DNA from 2 places in the Paenibacillus sp. FSL H7-0943 genome. Region 2 is predicted to be linked to the other one. Evidence: riboswitches for the same ligand, from Rfam matches in the RefSeq annotation. Region 2 holds a riboswitch; the other holds the start of a gene.

Region 1 (11,605 bases), 2.3 Mb from region 2:
CCCTAAATGGCCCCCTCCCTCATGCCCAACAACAATAACCGCAGAAGCCCCTAATTGTTCAGCTTTTTGGGCTTGTCTGCGTGAGGAGACGAGCACAAGTGTTTTAATATCGGTGGGCTGTAACATTTCCAGTATAGGGGCTGGATTCCCTCCAGTGAGGCTCACCACGGGAACCTGCTCTTCGATGGCGACCTGCACCCGGTCTTCATAACCAATCCCATGCATGCCGATAGCAAAATTAACACCAAATGGTTTGTCCGTTAGTGTTCGTACCCGACGTATTTCTGCACGTAAGGCCTCCGCATCCGGAAGACTCATTGCCGTGACCTGACCCAGTCCACCGATATTTGAAACCGCAGCCGCAAGGTCTGCATAACCTAAATAAGCAAGTCCTCCTTGAATAATAGGATATTCTATGTGTAATAACTCCGTAATACGGGTATTCCATTTCATCTTCATCTACACCTTTCCTATCTTTAAGCAAAGTAGAATCACGGCAATTAAAAGGGCAGCTCCCCCTGCCAGATAATCTATTTGCTGAAATTGCAGTCTTTTAAAAGAAGTCCTTCCTTTACCATTCCCATAAGCACGCGCATCAATTGCATAGCTCAGCTGTTCAGCACGTTGAATCGTTGTGAAGAGCAGAGGAATAATGATCGGAATGTACGCATATATCCGTTTAGGCAGTGATAATACTGTGAGATCATAACCTCTAGCCTTTTGTGCGAGAAGGATACGATCAAGCTCCTCCTTGATGGTAGGGATAAAACGGATCGCAATCACTATCATTAAAGAGAACTGCTCTACGGGTACCCCCAATTTGGACAGAGGGGCAAGCAGCTTCTCCAGACCATAAGCTAAGTCTAGCGGTTTAGTAGTTAATGTCAGAATTGAGGCTAACAAGATGAGCAATATAATCCGCCATACAAAACGTAATCCTATCCGCAATCCCTCTTCAGTCACCTCGATAAAAAACCATGACCAGAGAATCGTCCCCTTGGTGAACACAGCATTGTAAACAAAAGTAAATAATAAAATAAATAATACCGGCCGTAGCCCTCGCCAAAAAAAATGCACAGGAACTTTAGACAGTAGTAACAATCCCAATACAAAAAAGGTTGCAACAACATAACTAAGCCCCGTACCAAGCATCATAAAGCTAAGCATGAGCATCACGATACTTACAAGCTTTGTACGAGGATCTAAACGATGAACAATCGAATGCGTCTCCACATATTGACCGACTAATACGGAATCAGCCATGCCCTTGCCCCCTCGAATGCCAAATCGGCAAAATCGCTTCGAAGATATCCTGCTCTTTACAGCTGGCAACTTCAATCTTCTGACCAGATAATTCCTCCACTAGCTTCAAGAGCTGTACGGGTTCAGGCAAGGATAGTCCAAGTTCCAGCAGTAATTCTTCCTTTTCCAGAAACAATGTTCTGGTATCATGATGCCCTTTTAACTGACCTTCATGAAAAACCATGACCTCATCTGAGAATTCGGCAACATCACCCATCTGATGCGAAACGAAGAGGATGGTGCGATTGTCTTGTTGCTGCCATTCCTTTAGTAGCCTCAGCAAAGACACTTGGCTAGCTGGATCGAGACCCGCTGTCGGTTCATCCAATATCAGCAGCTTCGGATTTGTCATCAGCACGGAGGCAATGGCCACACGGCGCTTTTCTCCACCGCTTAATTGGAATGGATTTAACGGGAGAATCCCCTCTGGCAAACCCACTTGCGGCAAGATCATTTCAATCGCCTCTGTAATTTGCTGACGTGAAGCACCCTGCTGATTCAGAGCAAAAGCAAGCTCCTTATGCACCGTTGTTTCGAATAGCTGATGCTCCGGATATTGAAAAACGAAACCCAACTCGGGGACAACCTTTAAGCGTCCTTTAGCATCTCTGCTGGCAGGCTGCTGGTTAATCCAATAATCTCCTTTTGCGGTGGGAATCAAGCCCTTCAGCACTTTGACAAAGGTAGACTTTCCTGCGCCTGTTGGACCGATAATAGAAATCCATTTGCCTTCAGGAATAGTGCAGTTTATATTGCGCAAAGCCACATGATCGGCATAGTTCACACTTAGATTTTTTAATTGGTAGACCATTGTGATCGAATTATCCCCTTCCAATCGGCTGTTAGCGGTGCTGCTGAATGGAGCAATGTATGTACACGCACTGCGAAGGGCAGTTGTAATTGATAGTCCGCAACAGGCATGGTTTCAAAAAAAGTCAGTGGATCGCCATCAAACTCAAGTCGTCCTTGGTGCAGGAGCAATACGCGTTCTGCTGCAAACACTTCCTCCATATGGTGGGTGATATGAATAAGCGTCAGGCCTTGACGATGCAGCTCTTGCATGATGGAAAGAACCTGCTGTCTTCCCTGGGGATCAAGCATTGAGGTAGCCTCGTCAAAAATAATGACTTGCGGGCGCATCGCCAATATAGCTGCGATAGCGACACGTTGCTTTTGGCCTCCAGATAGCTGATGTGGCATAGCTTCCAGATAATCCTCCATATGAACGGCCTGTAAGGCATGATCCAATCGGCTGCGCATTTCCTCCCTCGGCACACGGATATTCTCCAAACCAAAAAGCACCTCATCCATAACGGTTGTGGTGATAAATTGATCCTCTGGATTCTGAAAAACAAAACCGATTTGCTGATGAATCTCCGCAAGATCCGTTGGTTTTGCTGTGTCCAAGCTCTTAAATTGTACAGTCCCTTTTCGCGGCAGCAGCAGTCCGTCCATGAGCTTTGCAATAGTGGATTTGCCAGAACCATTCGCCCCGACTATCGCCACAAACTCCCCTGCGTCTATCGTAAAGCTAATATCCTCCAGAAGAGGTTGTCCTTTTTTATAATAAAAACAAACTTGATCGAAGGTAAGCATTTATTCAGTCCCCTTTTGACGGTGCCAAGCAGCAAAAAATGCCTCAATGCTACTCTCGGAAAATGCAGGTGCAGGCTTCTCCCATTTTGTCACTTTTGATCCATTCACAGCAAAGATTTCACCGGTTAAATCCGCGTCGGACTCCCTCAACAATGCAGTCACGAAGGAAGCAATAGCCTCAGCGTCACCTATTCTCCAAAAATCAGGCAAAGGTTCATTACGACTGGCATGTTTCTCCTTCAAATGGTCAATTATAGGTCTGGTCATATCCGTTAATGCCGCTGGAGAAATCGCATTGACCCTAATCTGGTCACGTTTCAGCTCTGCTGCGAGCGTCCACATCATGCCCAGTATTCCAGCCTTGGCTGCACTATAATTCACCTGACCTACGGAACCTGCTAGTCCAGCAGCAGAGGTCATCAACAGGATATCCCCACCTGTTTCACGCATATGTGGTAATACTCGTTGAATGCAATAATAAGTGCCATTTAAATGCACATCCAGAACATTCTTCCACTGTTCATCCGTCATACGTTGACATTTCTGATCCTGCACAATTCCCGCGTTAGCTATCAATACCTCGATACGACCGTATCGGGCAATGACCTCATCTACCATGGCAGTGACTGCGACGGAATCGGCTACATTAGCAGCGTACCCTAGCGCCTCTCCGCCTGCCTGGCGGATCTCGCGCACAACCTCATCAATTAAGACTTGTTTCGTACCATTTACAACCACTATATAACCTGACTTGCCAAGCTGCATGGCGATACTACGTCCGATCCCTCTTGTTGCTCCAGTAATTAAGGCCACTTTATTCATCGCTACACCTCTTTCACTGCAAAAGCTCCCGCAGCAATAACATCGCCAGCTTCTGTTGTAAGGATCACTTTCACAAAGCAATCGTCCGCTGCAAAATCAAAAATCACGACACTATCGACCTCTATTGGCTTATGAAATTTCATATCATATTGAGTGATCCACTGTGTAGGGTGCTCAGCAATATACAAAGATTGGGCTAATCCCATAAGATACATCCCATGTGCGATGGGTCGCTCCAAACCAGCCTTGGCTGCGGCCTCTGCATCTAGATGTATAGGCTCCAAATCTTGGGAAGCAGCTGCATATTGCCGGATAGCCTCAGCTGTTATGCACTTTTTCATCATGATCATCACCTACCCGAATTAACACCGTTTCTGCGGTGACTATTAGCTTACCCTCACACCTACAAACCAGCGTATGTGTGTAAAAAGTCAGTTTACCCTGTCTGCCTTCTTTTTGCACCTCGCCCGTTAACGCTAATTCACAATCCAAAATCATCCCCGCCGTAATCGGAGCTTGATATGAAAATTTCTGAGTGCCGTGAAGCAAGGGTTCACCGATGATTAACCAAGGAATATCGAAGTCTTGCCAGAAAATAATAGGCATCGTCGCAGGAGCGATCAGCTTTCCATTTATCGTCTGCAAGGGTGCTTCAATACTCTGTGCGTAGTCCGAAATCCATTCAGCAGTCATATGGATCTGATGTCGGACACTGTTCATTCTATAACCTCCACGAGTGTTGCCAGACCTATCCCGCCGCCGATTCCCAGAGTAGCAAGCCCTCGTTGGTAAGGGGCATGTTGCATTTCAGCACATAAGCGAGTCATTAAAATAGCCCCGGAAGCTCCGTATGGATGGCCTATTGCTAATGCCCCCCCGCCAAGATTGACCTTTTCCTGTGGAATTTGAAGCTCGTTCAGTGATGCCAATACTTGTGAAGCAAAAGCTTCGTTAAACTCTACGATATCTAAATCGGCAACGGTAAGCTTTTGGCGTTTTAACACCTTTTGCACAGCTGGTACAGGCCCCATACCCAAATAATTCGGATCTACACCCGCAGCTTGCGCATCCACGACCCGCAAAATAGGGGTAAGCTTAAGCTGCTGGCATTTCTCACGAGACATCATTAATAGAAGCGCTGCGCCATCATTAATAGGACAGGCATTTCCAGCAGTGACGGTACCCTTTTCTTCAAAAATTGGCGGCAGCTTTTGCAGCTTGTCCAGACTCGTATTTGCCCGAGGACATTCGTCGGTGCTCACCCACTGCCCCTCTACCTGAAGAGGTACTATCTCCTGCTGAAACCGGTCACTTTGCTGAGCATGAACCGCCTTTTGATGGCTTTTTAAGGCATATTGATCCTGCTCTTCTCGAGAAATCCCGTATTTCCTAGCTACATTCTCTGCAGCAATTCCCATATCCGGATCACCGTAAGAGCTAGGCGTAAAATGTGCACGGGTATACAGCTGTGGAACCCCCATTAACGTCTGTGGTTTAGCCATTTTCCATGGAGCACGGCTCGTACTTTCGACACCACCTGCTAAATAAATCTCACCAGCGCCGCTTTGAATCAGTCTTGCTGCTATATTAATTGCCTCTAGCCCAGATCCGCACTGACGATCCACGGTGACACCCGGAACCGAAACAGGCAGCCCCGCTTCAAGCGCAGCTACCCGGGCAATATTACCTCCTGGGCCCACAACATTCCCAATAATGACATCATCAATCAGTTCTTTAGGCAAGTTCGTTTCGGCTACAATATGCTGAATAAGCGGCGCCAGTAATGCCTCCGGCTCAAGTGTACTTAATAAGCCACCCATTCTGCCAACCGGTGTACGTTTTGCCATGACAATTACTGCTTCTATCATATCATCGCTCTTTTCACATAGTCTTTCATCGCTTGCCGGGCAATTTTCCCGCTACTTGTATAGATAAATTCATCCACGGTTAGCAGCTGCTTCGGCGCTTTGTAGCTCGCTAAATACTGGCGGCAATAATTCTTAATTTCTTCGACAGATAAATGCTGTTCTCCGCTCCACTTCACGAGGGCTATCAGCTGTTCTCCCCAGTAATCGTCAGGCACGCCAAGCACCATCACTTCATCTATTTCCGGAAGAAACTCCAGCACCCTCTCTATTTCTTCCGGATAAACGTTCAGCCCTCCGGATATGATTTTATTCTTCAAACGTCCCGCCATATATAAATAACCAGCTTCATCCTGATAAACATAGTCTTCTAAAACAAGCCATCCCTCTCTAAAAGCTGCTGCTGTCTCATTAGGCAATTGATGGTAGCCTAAAAATATCATATCACTACGCACATATAGCTGCCCAATCTCCCCAGGAGGGACTTCCCGGAACTGGTCATCACGAATGGAAATTTGCACCCCGGGATAAGGTTTGCCTACAGAGGTCGGATTATGCTCGGTCAGAACATCCAAATAACTAATATAGCTCGCTTCTGAAGAACCGTAGGATTCATAAAGCCGCGCTCCACCAAACACTTCCATGCCCCTTTTCTTGGACAACTCCGACCACTTTGCACCTGAGCTAATAATCGCATCAATCTGTATCTGCCCAGGTACAGCCTGCTGCATCATGGATTCGATCATTGTTGGTACGACGAACAGCACCACGCCCGCAATTTGCTGGCACAACTCTAACACCTGCGTGGCACTAAATTTTTGTGTGATATGAAAGGTTGCTCCACCATATAGACTCTGCATTACGGCGAATAAGGATAGGGAATGCACAAATGGACCTGGTGCCAAAACATCCTTCATAGCGTCCAATTCAAAAGCAATATTCGAGACCTCAAAGCTTTTTAACCATGATAAATGGGTACGCATATAACCTTTGGGCAATCCGGTTGTGCCTGAAGTAAAGCCAATAAATAATAATTCATTCGTCTCATCCAACTCAGCCTCCGGCTTCAGGGCAGCCAGCCACTGATCATAGGAACCTGTTCGTTCATTTGAGAAGGTCAGAGTTGGGATCGTTTGATCCTTGAAAACCAGATTCTTTGCGGCTTCCGGCTCGGCAAAAATCATTGTCGGCTGGCACTGCTCTATAATAACCTGCAGTTCATTAGCACTCCATTTGGGATCTAAGGGAATGGGAACACAGCCCGCATAAATCGCCCCCAAAAAAACCTCAACAAATTCAATACGATTCGTAGATAAAATCGCGATTTTGTCATGCCTCAGACCCTTTTGCTGTAAGCCATTCGCGATTCTCCGCATCGTTTTTACTAATGTGGCATAGGTATGACTTGCTTGGTCATGGGTTAAGGCAATGCTGTCGGGCTGCTGTGCTGCATGACGCAGTATAGGAATTACTAGATTCATCCTGATCACACCTGTTCGTAATTTCTGTGACTACCGATTATATACATTCTCTTCAATCGGACTGCCCCGCAAGTCCAGCCCAAACTAAAGGATATGTGATAAGCGCCATCGCAGGCGCTCCTGTTAAACTAACCCGCTAGAATTGTTACGATAGCTTATTTTAGCTTTATATTATTTTTATGTACACATCTTTCATGTAACGATTAAGTCCATCTTACAACGAAAAAACAGCCAGCACGCATCGATTATGATCGGTACGCGCTGGCTGTATTGTTGTTTAGTCCTTCTTTTGAACGGATGATGGTGAACCCTCTTCAGCAAAAGTAAAGGTTCGGGCGATATATAAGATAGGTGTGCTTACTGCGGTTAGTAAGAACTTCGCTAGATAAGTCGTAAGCAAAATTTCAAGCCATACATTCCAGTCATACAAGCCCGCAAACGCAATGGTACAGAAAATAAGTGTATCCACAAAGGAGCTAATCATCGTACTACCGTTGGAACGAATCCACAGCTGACTTGAGGTGCTGTAATATTTACGAATCCAAGAGTACAACCGAACATCTAGGAACTGACTAATGAAGTAAGCAGTAAGACTACCCAAAGCTAGTCGAGGCATCAGCCCAAAAATCGTCTCCAAAGAAGACTGAGCGATATCGGTCTCCTGCGGCTTAAATACTAATACCATCTGCATAATGACAGTAGTCATAAGCAAGGTGAAGAAACCAAACCAGACCGCTTTACGTGCTTCCGCTCTTCCGTACTTCTCATTAAGTAAATCGCTGGTCATATATAAAGTGACATACATCGTATTTCCGAGTGTCATCACAATATCAAATGGCATAGCAATCGTCTTAGCTACCTGAATGTTAGCAATTACAGTAGCAATACCTACCCAGGCATACATTCCACTTTTCCCGAACAAGCGGTAACAGAGTAGAAAAAAAGCAAAATTGACAATAACAAATAAAACTCCCCACAGCAAATTAAACATATTACTGAAATTCCTCCTAGTTTTGTTTACGCGGGATGGTTACGAACCGCGGCTTACAATATTAAATTTTCGGAACAAAACATTAATACTCTATCACAATAGCGCTTAACAATCCATAAAAATAATATTTTTATATGAAATTGGTAGTTCCATTTCTTTTTTTTCGCCAATTATCTAAAATAGTCAGCAATAATTCATTTTTTTCAGAAAAAAATGCTCTATAGGACAAAACTTTCACTATTCATCCAGAGGTTAATTCTATAGAATAGTATCAAACACCTTATTCCCGATCCATTTAGTAGAAATATGACATAACTATGGAATATATCTCGGGTCGCCAATTTCCAGCAGTTGGCATGGAGTATCTAGTGAAGACCAAAAAAGAAATGACCTCACCGTCCATAAAAAAAGGAGAGAACGATATGTTTCGTATCAAGCATTCGATCAGTCGCAAATTTACGCGTTTATTATTTGTTGTTCTGTTGCTCACGTCTCTTTTGTTAAGCACCAGCTTCTATTTTATCTCTATCAGTATCTTCAACAGCTATGTTATGCCGCAGATTAACAAAATCCTTACTGCCGCTGCTCAGGACGTATATAAGAATCTCAACGTAATGCACGCCCAGCAAACCCTAAATAAGAACGATCAGTCTGCCACCAATCTCGAGTTCTATTTTCAGGAAAAGAGGAAACAACATGGAGTGGAAACCATTTTTCTGGTCAATCTGAAAGGGAAAGAAGCTGAGATTCTATCCGCAGATCACGATGCAAAATTGCAACGGGCAGAAAGTGTCACCGTATCCTCTGCAATGCAACAAGCCTCTAAAGGAAAAACTGGACTAAGCGATACATATAGCGACGCACATGGTATACATAAAACAGCTTATATCGGTATTCCCGGAAGTACGATGGTTATCGGTGTAAGCAGTGACGTAAGCTTCATTCAAGAAAAAACAGACAGTATTCTATGGACAAGTGCCGGAATCACACTTCTGACGTTGATCATCGGCCTAACTGGTGCATGGTTCATGAGTGTGCGTATAACACGTCCAATCTCAAAACTGGCAGCTTATAGTGCCCGGCTCGCAGAGGGAGATTTCACCGAAGAATTATCAGTTAAAGGAAATGACGAAGTTGCACAGTTGTCCGTAAGCTTCCAAGCGATGACCCAACGCCTGAAAGAAATGATTGGACATGTACTGGTAACCTCTAATACTGTCGTTGCGGATTCCAACTCTTTAAAAGAACGTGTTGAGGTTCTCAATGATATGGCGGAACACTCCAGCTCATCGGTAATAGAAATCGGCAAAGGTAGTACGACTATCGCTAGCAGTGCATCAGATAACTCGAGAGCAATGGAAGAAATCAATTTAGGCATTCAAAGTATTGCCTCAGCAGCGAATGAAGTCACGGAGCAAATCAGTGAGGCTTCCGCTGAAGCAAGTGGCGGTAATGAAATTGCTCAAAGCGCTGTGCTGCAAATGCGCCAGGTTGAACGTGCTTCCCTACAGTCGCTGGATCAATTACAAATCATGAATGAGCGTTCAGTAATGATCGGAGAAGTCGTTCACAGTATTACTGAAATTACGAAACAGATCCAAATGCTGTCGCTGAATGCTTCAATTGAAGCTGCACGCGCAGGAGAGCATGGACGCGGCTTTGCTGTTGTTGCGGGAGAAGTACGCAAGCTGTCTGAACAATCCCGTAACGCAAACGAACAGATCCGTGACTTCCTACTTGGGCTTCAAGAAGATATGAGCCGCTCCGTTACCGAGATGAACCACGTGAATTCTGAGGTTGCCTCTGGAGTCGGCAAAGTAGCAGAAGCAGGTGATGCCTTTAATCACCTCCTGATTCTTATCCAAAGCATCAATCACAGCATCCAATCCGTATCTGCGGCTACACAGCAAATCTCAGCAAGTACAGAAGAAGTCAGTGCTTCCGTCGAAGAAACTGCACAAATTACATCAAGATCGCAAGAAAGTGCGGACACACTCGCTGCTAACTCAGAGCGGCAGCGCGTCGAACTGGAAGGCCATGCAGAAACCGTTAAACATCTGTATGAGCAAGCCAAGAAACTCCAAGAAGCTGTGCAGCAATTTAAGATTTAACGCTTGTAAATTAAAACCCCCGTTCACACGAAAGTGTTGAACGGGGGTTTTTAGTTTGCGATGGCTCGCTTAGACTTGGGGGCATACGCTAGGCTTGCGCGAAGCTCTCGCTTAGAATCGGCGCGTCATGTGCTGCTGGCTTGCGCGATACTCTCGTTTAGACTCGGCACGCCATTTGCTGCTGGCTTGCGCGATACTCTCGTTTAGACTCGGCGCGTCATTTGGCGTTGGCTTGCGCGATACTCTCGCTTAGACTCGGCGCGTCATTTACTGCTGGCTTGCGCGATACTCTCGCTTAGACTCGGCGCGTCATTTGCTGCTGGCTTGCGCGATACTCTCGCTTAGACTCGGCGCGTCATTTGCTGCTGGCTTGCGGACTCAGATGCCGCTATTACTCGAAAAACTGCCATTTGGAGACTTTTTCGGACTCGAGAGACGCTATTGCCTCATAATCAACCCAGACTCAGCCTATTTCGCTCAAATAGCGCCTCTGGTGTCCGAAAACGCTCCAAATTAACCCTTTTATCGCAAATAAGATCTCCTGAGTCCGGAGCCAAGTTACCTACAGCAAATTACTCAAAGTTCCTCCGTGGCGCTACCAACAGCAAATTACTCAAAGTTCCTCCGTGGCACTACCAACAGCAAATTACTCAAAGTTCCTCCGTGGATGCTACCTACTGCAAATTACTCAAAGTTCATCCGTCGATGCTACCTACAGCAAATTACTCAAAGTTCATCCGTCGATGCTACCTACAGCAATAGACTCGGCTACATGCGCTAGCTTGCGCGAAGCTCTCACTTAGACTCAGCACGCCATTTGCTGCTGGCTTGCGGACTCAGATGCCGCTATTACTCGAAAAACTGCCATTTGGAGGCTTTTTCGGACTCGAGAGACGCTATTGCCTCATAATCAACCCAGACTCAGCCTATTTTGTTCAAATAGCGCCTCTGATGTCCGAAAACGCTCCAAATTAACCCTTTTATCGCAAATAAGGTCTCCTGAGTCCGGAGCCAAGTTACTCACTTAGTAAAAACTAGGTTACTCAGCTTTTTTCAGCTTTTATGACTAAGCAAACCTCACTCAACCTAGTGCCGCGGTGCCCAGAGGATAACCGATACACCGATCACACAAATAACAGCTCCGACCCAGTCGTATACGTCTGGTGTCTTCTTGTCTACAAGCCATCCCCATAAGACCGCGAGTACGATAAACACCCCGCCGTAAGCCGCATACACTCTACCGAAGGAAGGGAATTTCTGCAACGTAGGGATAATCCCATACGCTATCAGAATCAAAGACCCCACTAAACCGTACCAAAGTGGCCGTGATTCTCTCAACCATAACCATACTAAATATCCGCCACCGATCTCAGCAAGCCCAGCAATTATAAACAGCAGAATGGCAAATAACATGTCATCCCTCTTCCCTATCTATCT
Region 2 (11,605 bases):
AATTGTACAACATAAATATTTTTGCGATAATGAGAATGATTGTTGTTATCATATAAACCATTGTAACTATTGAATAAGGAGACGACTCATGGTTTCACCCTCAGATTTCGCAAATCGTATTAAAAATGAACCCAAAAAAGCTCTACATACCCGACCGGCAGCTGCCATTGGTATTCTTATTTTTGGACTTGCTGCCATTGCCTTCGGATTGGCACTTTCGGTCTCAGTAGGTGCAGCAGATATCAAGTTAGCTACGGTATGGGAAGCTATATTTCATTTCAATCCAGATTTACAAAAACATCAGGTAATTAGAGAACTGCGATTTCCACGTGCTATTGCTGGCGCCTTAGTCGGTGCTTGCTTCGCAGTAGCAGGGGCTATCATGCAGGGGATGACAAGAAACCCGCTTGCGGATTCAGGGCTGTTAGGCTTGAATGCAGGAGCAGGGGTAGCGCTAGCCATAGTATTTGCTTTTGCACCCTCACTCTCATTCACTTCACTAATGTTGTATTGCTTTATCGGTGCCGCTGTGGCCTCTTTTATCGTATTCGGAATCGGTTCGCTTTCTTTTAATGGCCTGACCCCCTTGCGATTGACATTAGCAGGTTCGGCTGTTAGTGCTTTATTGGTTGCTATTAGTCAGGGAGTAGCTATTCTTTTCAACTTATCTCAGGACATAGCCTTCTGGTTAGCTGGTGGGATGGGTGGAGCTAGCTGGACTCAGATCAAGATTATATTCCCTTGGGTGGCCGTAGCCTTAATTGCAGCAATGATGTTATCACGATCCGTCACATTGCTCAGCTTAGGAAGAGAAGTAGCGGTTGGTCTGGGGCAGCGGACAAGGATAGTTCAATTGGCATGTATGATTGTTGTGGTTATCTTAGCTGGAAGCGCGGTTTCAACGGTTGGCCCGATTGCTTTTATAGGACTAATTATTCCACATGTTACACGTTATTTCGTTGGAGTGGACTACCGCTGGATTATCCCTTGCTCGGCAGTTCTAGGGAGCTTATTGATTATCTTTGCAGATATTGCCGCAAGAATGATAAATGCACCTTATGAGACACCGCTAGGAGCTTTAATTGCCATCATCGGCGTACCGTTCTTTATTTATTTAGCGAGTAAGCGGAAGGGGGAGCTGTAATGCCCAAATTAACCCTTACTCCAGATGAAAAAGAACGCCGCACACGCGCCTTAACGGTGTTAGCGCTCCTTGCTATACTGATCGTCGTTGTGTTTATAGTCAGTATGAATACAGGGTTTATGCGTCTATCCCCACTAGAGGTATTACATACACTCATGGGTGATGGAACACATCAGCAAAAGCTTATTTTATTTGATTTCAGATTACCCCGCATCGTAATTTCATTGTTAGTTGGAGCGGGCTTTGCAGTATCGGGCTGTATTCTACAAAGTCTCGCACGTAATGCACTCGCTGAACCGGCTACGCTGGGCATAAGTGCTGGTGCAGGTTTTGCGGTAATCATTTTTATCTCGTTTTTTCCGGCTACAACAGCAGCTCCGGTATTTGTCTTGCCTCTCCTAGCGCTTGGTGGGGCTGGCCTGACCGCAGCTTTAATCTATATTCTTGCCTACCGGAAGGCAGATGGTCTGTCTCCTACAAGGCTGATCCTTATCGGGATTGCGGTCGCTGCAGGAATCAATGCTTGCCAGCTTGTATTGGCACTTAGGCTTGATCCTAATAATTATCAATTTGTAGCTACTTGGATCGCCGGGAAAATATGGGGTGGGGATTGGAGATTCGTCCTTGCTTTGCTGCCTTGGATCGCGATTCTGTTACCGTTCGCCTTCTATAAAGCCCGGGTTCTAAATGTATTGAATCTAGGGGACCACACTTCATTAGGTCTAGGAATGCGTGTGGAGAAGGAACGTATTCTCCTTCTGGTAACAGCCGTAGCGCTTGCCGGCTCCTGCGTCGCGGTAAGCGGAGGTATTGGCTTCGTCGGCCTGATAGCACCACACCTGGCTCGCAGGCTCGTGGGACCCCGCCATCAAGTGTTATTACCTGCTAGTGCTTTGACAGGGGCGCTTCTTATGATTACCGCTGATACCATCGGCAGATGGGTGCTGCAACCTGCGGAAGTTCCGACTGGCATTGTGGTTGCGATTATTGGCGCACCTTACTTTTTATATTTACTCGCCAAGTCTAAAGCGTAAATTAGTTCATACTTAGGAGCATAGCTCCATAAAACTTTTAAGGGAGTTGTAGATCATGTCAGAACGTTTGAATACAGAAGAATTAAGTATTGGGTATGCAGAGGCTACTATAGTTAAAGGCTTGAACTTGTCTATCCCTACGGGAAAAATCACCGCACTAGTGGGCGCTAACGGCTCCGGTAAATCTACAATCCTCAAAACGATGGCCCGGATTATGAAGCCGAAGAGTGGCACCGTAATGCTGGACGGCAAATCGATCCATAACTTTTCAACTAAAGAGGTTGCTCGTCAGCTAGCGATTCTACCGCAGAACCCAACGGCTCCTGACGGTCTGACGGTATCTGAGCTGGTCAGTTACGGTCGTTTCCCTCATCAAAAGGGATTTGGCACGATGACCGCAGAGGATCGCAACATCATCTCCAACGCCATCTCTGTTACGGGCATGGAATCTTTTCATGATCGCCCTATTGACCGTCTCTCTGGTGGACAACGTCAACGCGCTTGGATCGCTATGGCGTTGGCTCAAGAAACAGATATTTTATTCCTTGACGAGCCTACAACGTTCCTAGATATGGCGCATCAGCTCGAAGTTCTTCAGCTTTTGCAAAAGCTGAATGAGGAAGAAGGCCGTACCATTATCATGGTCGTGCATGATTTGAATCATGCTACTCGTTATGCGCAGCATATGGTAGCGATTAAGTCCGGTACTGTGGTTAGCGAAGGCTCACCTACTGAGGTTATGACACCAGATGTATTGCGGGAAGTGTTTGGAATTGAAGCGGATATCGTTCCGGATCCACGTACGGGTGTGCCACTGTGTCTTCCTTACGAGCTTGCTGCCTATAAAGCTGTGTAATTATCATCTAAAATCATATAACGAACAGGCTCCCGTCATTGACAAGGGAGCCTGTTCGTTGTTACAGTTGTGGTTGCCTACAATTTCATAATAACTCTTTAAAATAGATCAAGGACCATCATTTATACATGGTTAAAGGAGCATGAAAACATGAATATTGACAAAATTCAAGATGACCTAGAGCAGCTAATGACTGCAGGAAAAGTGAAAAGTCATGAGTATTTAAAAGATCACGTGTACACTAAAATGGGCGGAAAAGCTGATATTTTGGCTGCACCAGCTACTTATGATGAAATTCAAAAGATTGTTACATATGCAGAACAAAATGGGATAACCCTTACGGTACTTGGGAATGGCTCCAATGTGATTATCCGTGATGGAGGGGTACGTGGAATCGTTCTGCAAACGGCAGGACTGACCGAAATGGGAATTCGCGACAATCTCTTATATGCGCAATGTGGTGCCAAAATAATTGATGTTTCCAGATATGCGCTTGATAAGGAGCTTACGGGTCTTGAGTTCGCCTGTGGCATTCCAGGAACAGTTGGTGGAGCGCTCTATATGAACGCAGGTGCTTATGGCGGTGAGATCAAAGATGTCCTGCATAGTGCACTAGCTATAAATAAGAACGGGCAATTGGTAACTCTGCAAGGAGATGAGCTGCAATGGGGATACAGAAAAAGTGTATTCGCAAGCGGTGAGTATATTGTACTTGAGGCCAAATTTGCTATGACTTCCGGTGATGTTTTAACGATCAAGGCAAAAATGGATGAACTAACATATTTACGTGAATCGAAGCAACCGCTTGAGTATCCATCCTGTGGGAGTGTATTTAAGCGGCCTCCAGGCCGTTTTGCAGGACAGTTAATTCAAGAGAGCGGCTTACAGGGTACAAGAATCGGCGGTGCTGAGGTATCCAAGAAGCATGCGGGATTTATTGTGAATGCAGATAATGCAACAGCCAGTGATTACATCGGGCTAATCCACCATGTAAGAGCGACTGTGAAGGATAAATTCGGTGTAGAGCTTGAAACTGAAGTGGAGATCATTGGAGAAGAATAAATGATAAGCAAAAAGAGCCCGCAGATCGCTGTGGGCTCTTTTTGCTTATCATAATCATGTTCGTTTAATCTACTGAAAGGGTGTAATTAGCTCTGTCCGTAGTTATTTCTGCCTTGCGGTCGGCTAAGTCTACGATTTGAAGACCTTCAACAGCTAAATCATAAGTGGATTGTGGCAGGGATACCAGTTCACCATCGGCGTTAAGTGTGCTGCCGAAACCTCTTAATATCAGTGCACTTCCAAGATATTCATCAATTACGTCATCTGCACTGCGGAAATCTACGGCCTCTAAATTGAAATGAACTTTATCCAGATCACGAAGTTCTTTCTTTTCAATAGCGATTGTTTCATTCAAATGATTGTTAAGCCAATCCATAAGCTGCTGTATACTTTGTTCCATAAAATGCTCCCACCCTTAGCTCGAAGATTATTATGAATAAGTTACCCTTTTCTTAGGATTTGAATCCTTTTTTTTTGCCACATCTTAATTAACTGTATGAATAATTCATGTGATTAAAAAAAGAAATTCACGACCAAATTGGCATTGTTTTTGAACTTCATAAACTCTACATACGCAGATCTATCCGCGGTAACCTGGAGTTATTTGCTGATCTATATAAGGTAACAGTAAAGAGTAGAACTTGTCAGGAGCGGGCTACCCATGGTATAGTTCAAGACGCAATATGCTTTAAGAAGAAGTCTGCGCTAAAGTTGTGCAGGAGAGGTTCGCGAACTCCCTCTATAAAAAACTAAGAATATATTAAACAGTACAAGCGGTTGCTGTCCTTTATCCGGACGTTGCTTCCGTTTCTTCTTAGTGGAGCCAAGTTTTCGAAATCTCGTTCTTCTTTCCATTACCGGCCAAGGCCGAAGGAAAAGAGAGGGGTTTTTTGTCGTGTCAGAAGGAAGATTGAAAGAGGAAATGCAGGAAGTTACTTTGCTTGGTAATCAGGGAACACAGTACAAGTTTGGTTATGATCCAGACATTCTGGAGGTGTTTGATAACAAACATCCCGGGCGTGATTATTTTGTTAAATTCAACTGCCCTGAGTTCACTAGCTTGTGTCCTGTAACGGGTCAGCCGGATTTTGCCACGCTGTATATTTCGTATATTCCTGAACAAAAAATGGTGGAATCCAAATCATTAAAGCTGTATCTGTTTAGCTTCCGCAACCATGGTGATTTTCATGAGGACTGTGTCAACATTATTATGAATGATCTGATCTCTCTGATGGATCCGCGTTACATTGAGGTATGGGGCAAGTTCACTCCGCGCGGAGGCATTTCAATTGATCCTTATTGCAACTATGGAAGACCGGGTACGAAGTATGAGGCGATGGCGGAACACCGCTTAATCAATCACGACCTCTATCCAGAAAAAGTGGACAACCGCTAAATTCCAACTTGTGATAAGGAGAGATTCATATGAACAAAAAAGCACTCGTCGTATTCAGCGGCGGACAAGATAGCACCACTTGCCTGGTTTGGGCATTGCAGCAGTATGAGGAAGTGCAGGTAGTTACCTTCAACTATAGTCAACGTCATGCGGCTGAAATCGATGTTGCAACAGAGATAGCAGCTAAGTTTAATGTAAAACAGCATATTCTTGATCTGGGGCTGCTCAATCAGCTGGCACCCAATGCACTTACCCGTCAGGATATAGATATTCTGGCTGGTGAAGGAGATGAGCTTCCAAGTACTTTCGTCGATGGACGGAATTTGTTGTTTTTATCTTTTGCCGCAATATTAGCTAAACAACTGGGGTACTCCCATATCGTCACTGGGGTTTGCCAAACGGACTTTAGCGGTTATCCGGACTGCCGTGATGTTTTTGTGAAATCATTGAATGTTACGCTGAACTTATCTATGGACTATGAGTTTGCGATCCACACTCCCCTAATGTGGCTGGATAAAAAAGAAACGTGGAAAATGGCCGATGCACTGGGGTATTTTGATTATGTTCGCGAACACACACTGACCTGTTACAACGGTATAATTGGCAGTGGCTGCGGTACTTGTCCAGCCTGTCTATTGCGTCAGCGTGGTCTTGAGCAATATGAGGCGGAGAGAATGGAGGCCGGTTCTTAATGCTTAACGAGGTTTCAGTCTGCAAAATATTTACGTTCGATGCGGCACACCAGTTAGTGGGACACAAAGGGAAATGCAGCAATCTGCACGGACATACTTATAAGCTCGAAGTAGTGCTTAAGGGCAAACCTATGGCCGCGGAAGGCCACTCGGATGAAGGTTTCGTCATTGATTTCAGCGATATCAAAATGACAGTACAACAAAGCCTTGTAGATCGTTTAGATCACGCTTTTCTTGCCATGGGAAATGAACCTGTGTTAGAGACGTTAACGAATACGGGCTCCAAAGTAGCCTTGTTGTCTTTCCGCACCACAGTAGAGAATATGTCTTCATATATTGCCTACAAGCTTAAGCAAGCAGGGTTGCCTTTGTACTCGGTAAAGCTATGGGAGACTCCAACCTCTTGGGCAGAGGTGCTGGCTGAAGATGTTCCGGATGAAGGGCCATCCTACCGTTTGTATGGAGGCTGTGATTGTGAGTAAGATTCCTGTAATTGAAATGTTCGGTCCAACTATTCAAGGCGAAGGTGCGGTAATTGGAGTGAAGACGATGTTTGTCCGCACCTATGGCTGCGATTATCGCTGCGGCTGGTGTGACTCCGCTTTTACTTGGGATGGTACGGCTAAGAATAAGGTTCGCATGATGGAAGCAGAGGAAATCATAAATGAATTATTGGCGTTAGCTGGAGATAATTTCGACTGTGTTACGATTTCAGGCGGTAATCCTGCCTTGATTGGTGAAGGAATGGGTACCTTCATCAATCTGCTTCATGAGCGTGGAATAATAGCAGCGATAGAAACTCAGGGGAGTAAATGGCAGGATTGGTTCAATGACGTGGATGTGCTGACAATCAGTCCTAAACCCCCAAGCTCAGGAATGACAACGAATTGGGAAATGCTAGATAACATCATGAGTAAGATGGAGAAACTGGGTCGTTCTACGCATAGCTTGAAGGTCGTAGTGTTTGATGATAAGGATTTTGATTATGCGAAAAACGTTCACCAGCGATATCCGAATGTGCAGCTCTTTCTGCAGCCTGGTAATGATGATGTCACGGAAGAGGGCAACATTTCTGCTCGGCTTCTGGGAAGGCTGGAGTGGTTGTTTAATAAAGTAATCGTGGATTCGGATATGAACAAGGTTCGTGTACTTCCACAGCTGCATGCATTGATCTGGCATAATAAGCGTGGCAAATAAATGATTGATGAAATCGTCCGGGTATCTGCTTACAGATACTCGGTTTTTATTTTTAACAGTTGTAACTTCTAGTAGGTAGATAGTCTGTCCCAGTTTCTGGTATGATTTTAAAAAAAGCTCTTGGAGGTTATTCATTTGGAACAATCAACAGCATTATTAATTATCGATGTTCAAGAAGCCATGTTCTCCTATGATCTAAAGCTGTACGATGAAGAGGGTGTGATGGACAGGATTGTCTCCCTTCAGCAAAAAGCTCGATTAGCAGGTACTCCTATTGTGTATATTCAACATACCGAAGATGAGGAGTACACAAAAGGTACACCCACTTGGCAGATCAGTCACCGCATCACACCGCAGGAAGGCGAAGTTATCGTTGAGAAGCCTACTTGGGATGCTTTTCACCGAACGGAACTGCAAGATGAACTCCAAAAGCTCGGGATCACGGATCTGGTGATCTGTGGGATGCAAAGTGAATTCTGTCTGGATACGACAATAAGACGCGCATACAGCATGGGATATAAAAGTGTACTGGTCTCAGACGCTCATAGCACCTTTGATAATGGGGTTCTGAGTAGTAGGGAGATCGTTAAGCATCATAATGCGATAATTGGAGGTAGATTCGCCCAGTTACGAGCTGAAAGCGAGGTTCAGTTCTAGATGAATACACCCCAGGCTGCCATGAAGCCTATTCAGCGTTCTCGCCTTAGATTGTTTGCTGGCAAACGATATTTTATTTGGAAAAGATATTTGAAATGGTGCACTGGACGAAGCAAAATAGCGAAGCAGCGTACGGATGAAACTTTAACTTATGCAGCTATGACTCATGCTACCCCGTTATTAAGAAGTCTTCGGAATGTAGATATGGTGCTTCAATACAATAAAATAACTAACTTACGGCTGGCAATTGCGAAGCTGGATGGACTTGTTGTGCAGCCGGGGGAGACTTTTTCCTACTGGAGAAGTATTGGTAAGCCCACTAAGCGAAAAGGGTATCTGGAGGGTATGGTGCTACATTATGGTGGTTTTCATTCCGGGGTTGGAGGAGGCTTATGCCAGTTGTCTAATCTGATCTATTGGATGGCACTGCATACGCCACTTACCGTTATGGAACGGCATCGTCACAGTTATGATGTATTTCCAGATGAACAACGTACGCAACCTTTTGGAAGCGGGGCGACCTGTTCTTATAACTATTTGGATCTTCAATTAAAAAATAACACCGCTCAAACGTATCAACTAAAGCTCTGGCTGGACGATAGCCATTTACACGGGGAGTGGAGATGCAATGAGCAGGCGCTTTATGATTATGAAGTATACGAAAGTGATCATAGGATTAGTCTAGAGCCTTGGGGCGGATATATACGCAGTAACAAGATCAGTCGAAAAGTATATACACGCTCTGGAGATCTAATTGGAGATGAAGCTGTAACTGATAATTACGCACTAATGATGTATTCCCCGCTTCTTCATGGATAAGAGGTTAGGACTTAGGGATATAACATAGAAAGGCATGAAAATTATATCTCTAGACCATCTCCAAAGGAGCGGATTAACAGCATGAAAGCACTAACCTACCAAGGGAAGAAAAAAGTGAAAGTTAAAGAAGTAGCTGATCCGACGCTTGAGAAAAAAGATGACATCCTCGTTCGGATTACCACTACGGCGATTTGTGGCTCGGATCTGCACATTTATAACGGGGAAATACCAGGTATGCATGATGATTATGTTATTGGTCATGAGCCGATGGGGATAGTTGAGGAAGTGGGACCTGATGTAACTAAAGTCAAAAAAGGTGACCGAGTCATCATCCCCTTTAATGTCGCCTGTGGGCAGTGTTTTTTCTGCAAGCATGAGATGGAGAGCCAATGCGACAATGCTAATGACGCCAAGGACACAGGCGGTTATCTTGGTTATTCCGATACTTATGGGGGCTTTGCAGGCGGACAAGCTGAATTGCTGCGGGTTCCTTATGGTAATTTCGGCCCTTTTGTCGTTCCTGAGGATGCAGAAATGGAAGATGAGAAAATTCTTTTCATATCTGATATTGTGCCTACTGCTTGGTGGGGAGTAGAAAGCGGCGGAGTGAAGCCAGGGGATACAGTCATTGTTCTCGGCTGCGGTCCTGTTGGACTGCTTACTCAGAAGTTTGCCTGGATCAAAGGTGCCTCAAGAGTCATTGCGGTTGATCATATTGGCTATCGTCTGCAGCATGCGAAGCTGACCAATAATGTTGAAGTTTATAATTTCGAAGAGATCAAGGATATTGAAGCTCATTTGAAGGAGATAACACATGGGGGCGCAGATGTAGTTATTGACTGTGTAGGTTTAGATGCCAAAATATCTGCTTTGGAGAAAGTGGAAACCACTCTGAAGCTACAGGGAGGCTCACTCAGTGCATTTAGAATGGCCTCGGATATCGTACGTAAATTCGGAACTATTCAGCTTGTGGGAGTTTATGGGCTTAATTACAATATGTTCCCTTTGGGTCATCTATTTGAACGCAACATTACTTTAAAAATGGGACAAGCGCCGGTGATTCACTATATGCCGTTGCTGTATAAGATGATTAAAGAAAATAAATTTGATCCTACAGATATCATTACGCATCGCCTGCCAATTAGTAAAGCGGAGCATGGCTATGACGTTTTTAGTGAGAAAAAAGAGGATTGCATCAAGGTTGTTCTGAAGCCGTAGCCTTTTAAGAAGCATGAGCTTTCGTCAGAAATGACATTGCTTGTGCTTTTTTTAGTGAAATCTTATGAAAATAGATGCATTTTTTCACGGTCTGCGTTAAATTAACATAAGTGACTTAAGATATTGAAAGGACGCGTAACATGTGAAACTTAAAAAACCGCCACTTCCGATTCCACTATTAATGTTGATAGGGATTGTGGCCATCTCCTTTTCCGCCATTTTTATTAAATGGTCTGATGCACCTGCATCTATACAAGGCATGTACAGATTATTATTTACCTCACTGCTGATGCTACCTTTTGCAAGACCCTATAGTGGAGCTGCTTTTGCTCTTCGTAAAAAAGACTGGCTAATGCTCATCCTCTCAGGCGCAATGCTTGCGCTGCACTTTTTGCTATGGATGGGATCATTGAAGTATACTTCGGTAGCTAGTTCAACAATGATCATGGCGCTGGAGCCTGTATTTATTATGCTGGGTGTTTATTTTTTGTATAAGGAAAAGACAGCTCTGTCCGCTATTCTAGGGCTTGGCATTGCGATTGGCGGTGTCGTGTTTATCGGCTGGGGTGATATCGGCATCTCTGCGGATAATCTAAAAGGTGATCTATTATCGGTCGGAGGCACTGTCGCGGTAGCTGTACATATGCTGATCGGTCAAAAGCTAGTGGTGCGTATGCCCTCTTACTTATATAGCTTGATTGTCTTCTTATCAGCCGCTGGCGTGTTTGCCGTATACAATCTGTTCATGGGGATTTCCTTTTTTAATTATCCGGACAAGGAATGGGGAATCTTTGTATTGTTAGCAGTGGTGCCAACGGTGTTTGGCCATATTTTGTTTAATTGGTTACTACAATATGTATCCGCGACTACGGTTTCAATGAACATTTTAGGAGAACCAGTGGGTGCCAGTATCTTAGCGTATTTACTCTTGGGTGAACAGCTAACAACCTTACAATGGGCAGGTGGGCTGCTCGTTATGATTGGCCTCGCAGTATATTTGTACGCGGGAAGAAGGAAAACTATCCGGATGGCTGATGCCATTCAGAATGCTTCATAACAGATATTTTACACATAAAGGGGTAGCAATGGATGGAAGAGCAGAATCAATATTCAAATAATCAGGCAGAAAAAAACGCTGTGCCAACAAGCGAAGAGCTTTGGAACGAAGATACTTATACCGCTTGGGTAACTCGGTTTGGTACACCGTCAGAAGCAGCTGCAAAATTAATAAAGGAACCAAGTGCAAAGCTTCACCCGCTCCTTTCTTTTTTTGGAGAGGTGAAGGGGAAGAAAATGATGAATTTAATGGGCTCAAACGGGATGAAGGCCGTGGCACTCTCATTACTAGGTGCGGAAGTAACGGTTGCTGACTTCTCGGAAGCCAATGCGCGATATGCGGCTGATCTTGCCCAAGAAGCAGGGGTACCACTAACCTATATCGTCTCAGATATTCTTAAGCTGCCAGAAGACGTCCTTGATGGTTCATATGACATCGTCTTTGCAGAGTTAGGAATTGTTCATTACTTTACC

The links. Region 2 has a riboswitch for preQ1 ahead of queF (preQ(1) synthase). Riboswitches for the same ligand answer to the same signal wherever they lie in the genome.
Region 1: it holds a riboswitch for preQ1, as region 2 does, so the genes downstream of both, NSQ55_RS06235 (queuosine precursor transporter) here and queF (preQ(1) synthase) in region 2, are expected to answer to the same signal.

Annotation. Positions count from the first base shown of each region.
Region 1 is NZ_CP150148.1:1,418,110-1,429,714, reverse strand. It holds gene NSQ55_RS06280 (nitronate monooxygenase family protein) at 1-453, opposite strand, end outside; gene NSQ55_RS06275 (energy-coupling factor transporter transmembrane component T) at 460-1,263, opposite strand; gene NSQ55_RS06270 (ATP-binding cassette domain-containing protein) at 1,256-2,113, opposite strand; gene NSQ55_RS06265 (energy-coupling factor transporter ATPase) at 2,098-2,898, opposite strand; gene NSQ55_RS06260 (SDR family NAD(P)-dependent oxidoreductase) at 2,899-3,720, opposite strand; gene NSQ55_RS06255 (MaoC family dehydratase) at 3,723-4,064, opposite strand; gene NSQ55_RS06250 (MaoC family dehydratase N-terminal domain-containing protein) at 4,039-4,440, opposite strand; gene NSQ55_RS06245 (thiolase family protein) at 4,437-5,588, opposite strand; gene NSQ55_RS06240 (AMP-binding protein) at 5,585-7,066, opposite strand; gene NSQ55_RS06235 (queuosine precursor transporter) at 7,344-8,057, opposite strand; PreQ1 riboswitch class I at 8,068-8,113, opposite strand; gene NSQ55_RS06230 (methyl-accepting chemotaxis protein) at 8,480-10,168, shown strand; gene NSQ55_RS06225 (YnfA family protein) at 11,255-11,581, opposite strand.
Region 2 is NZ_CP150148.1:3,727,240-3,738,844, reverse strand. It holds gene NSQ55_RS16295 (iron ABC transporter permease) at 89-1,144, shown strand; gene NSQ55_RS16290 (iron ABC transporter permease) at 1,144-2,178, shown strand; gene NSQ55_RS16285 (ABC transporter ATP-binding protein) at 2,234-3,034, shown strand; gene murB (UDP-N-acetylmuramate dehydrogenase) at 3,185-4,096, shown strand; gene NSQ55_RS16275 (hypothetical protein) at 4,161-4,496, opposite strand; PreQ1 riboswitch class I at 4,812-4,855, shown strand; gene queF (preQ(1) synthase) at 5,019-5,492, shown strand; gene queC (7-cyano-7-deazaguanine synthase QueC) at 5,522-6,184, shown strand; gene NSQ55_RS16260 (6-carboxytetrahydropterin synthase) at 6,184-6,666, shown strand; gene queE (7-carboxy-7-deazaguanine synthase QueE) at 6,659-7,381, shown strand; gene NSQ55_RS16250 (cysteine hydrolase family protein) at 7,517-8,038, shown strand; gene NSQ55_RS16245 (VanW family protein) at 8,039-8,857, shown strand; gene NSQ55_RS16240 (zinc-dependent alcohol dehydrogenase) at 8,939-10,075, shown strand; gene NSQ55_RS16235 (DMT family transporter) at 10,218-11,132, shown strand; gene NSQ55_RS16230 (class I SAM-dependent methyltransferase) at 11,165-11,605, shown strand, end outside.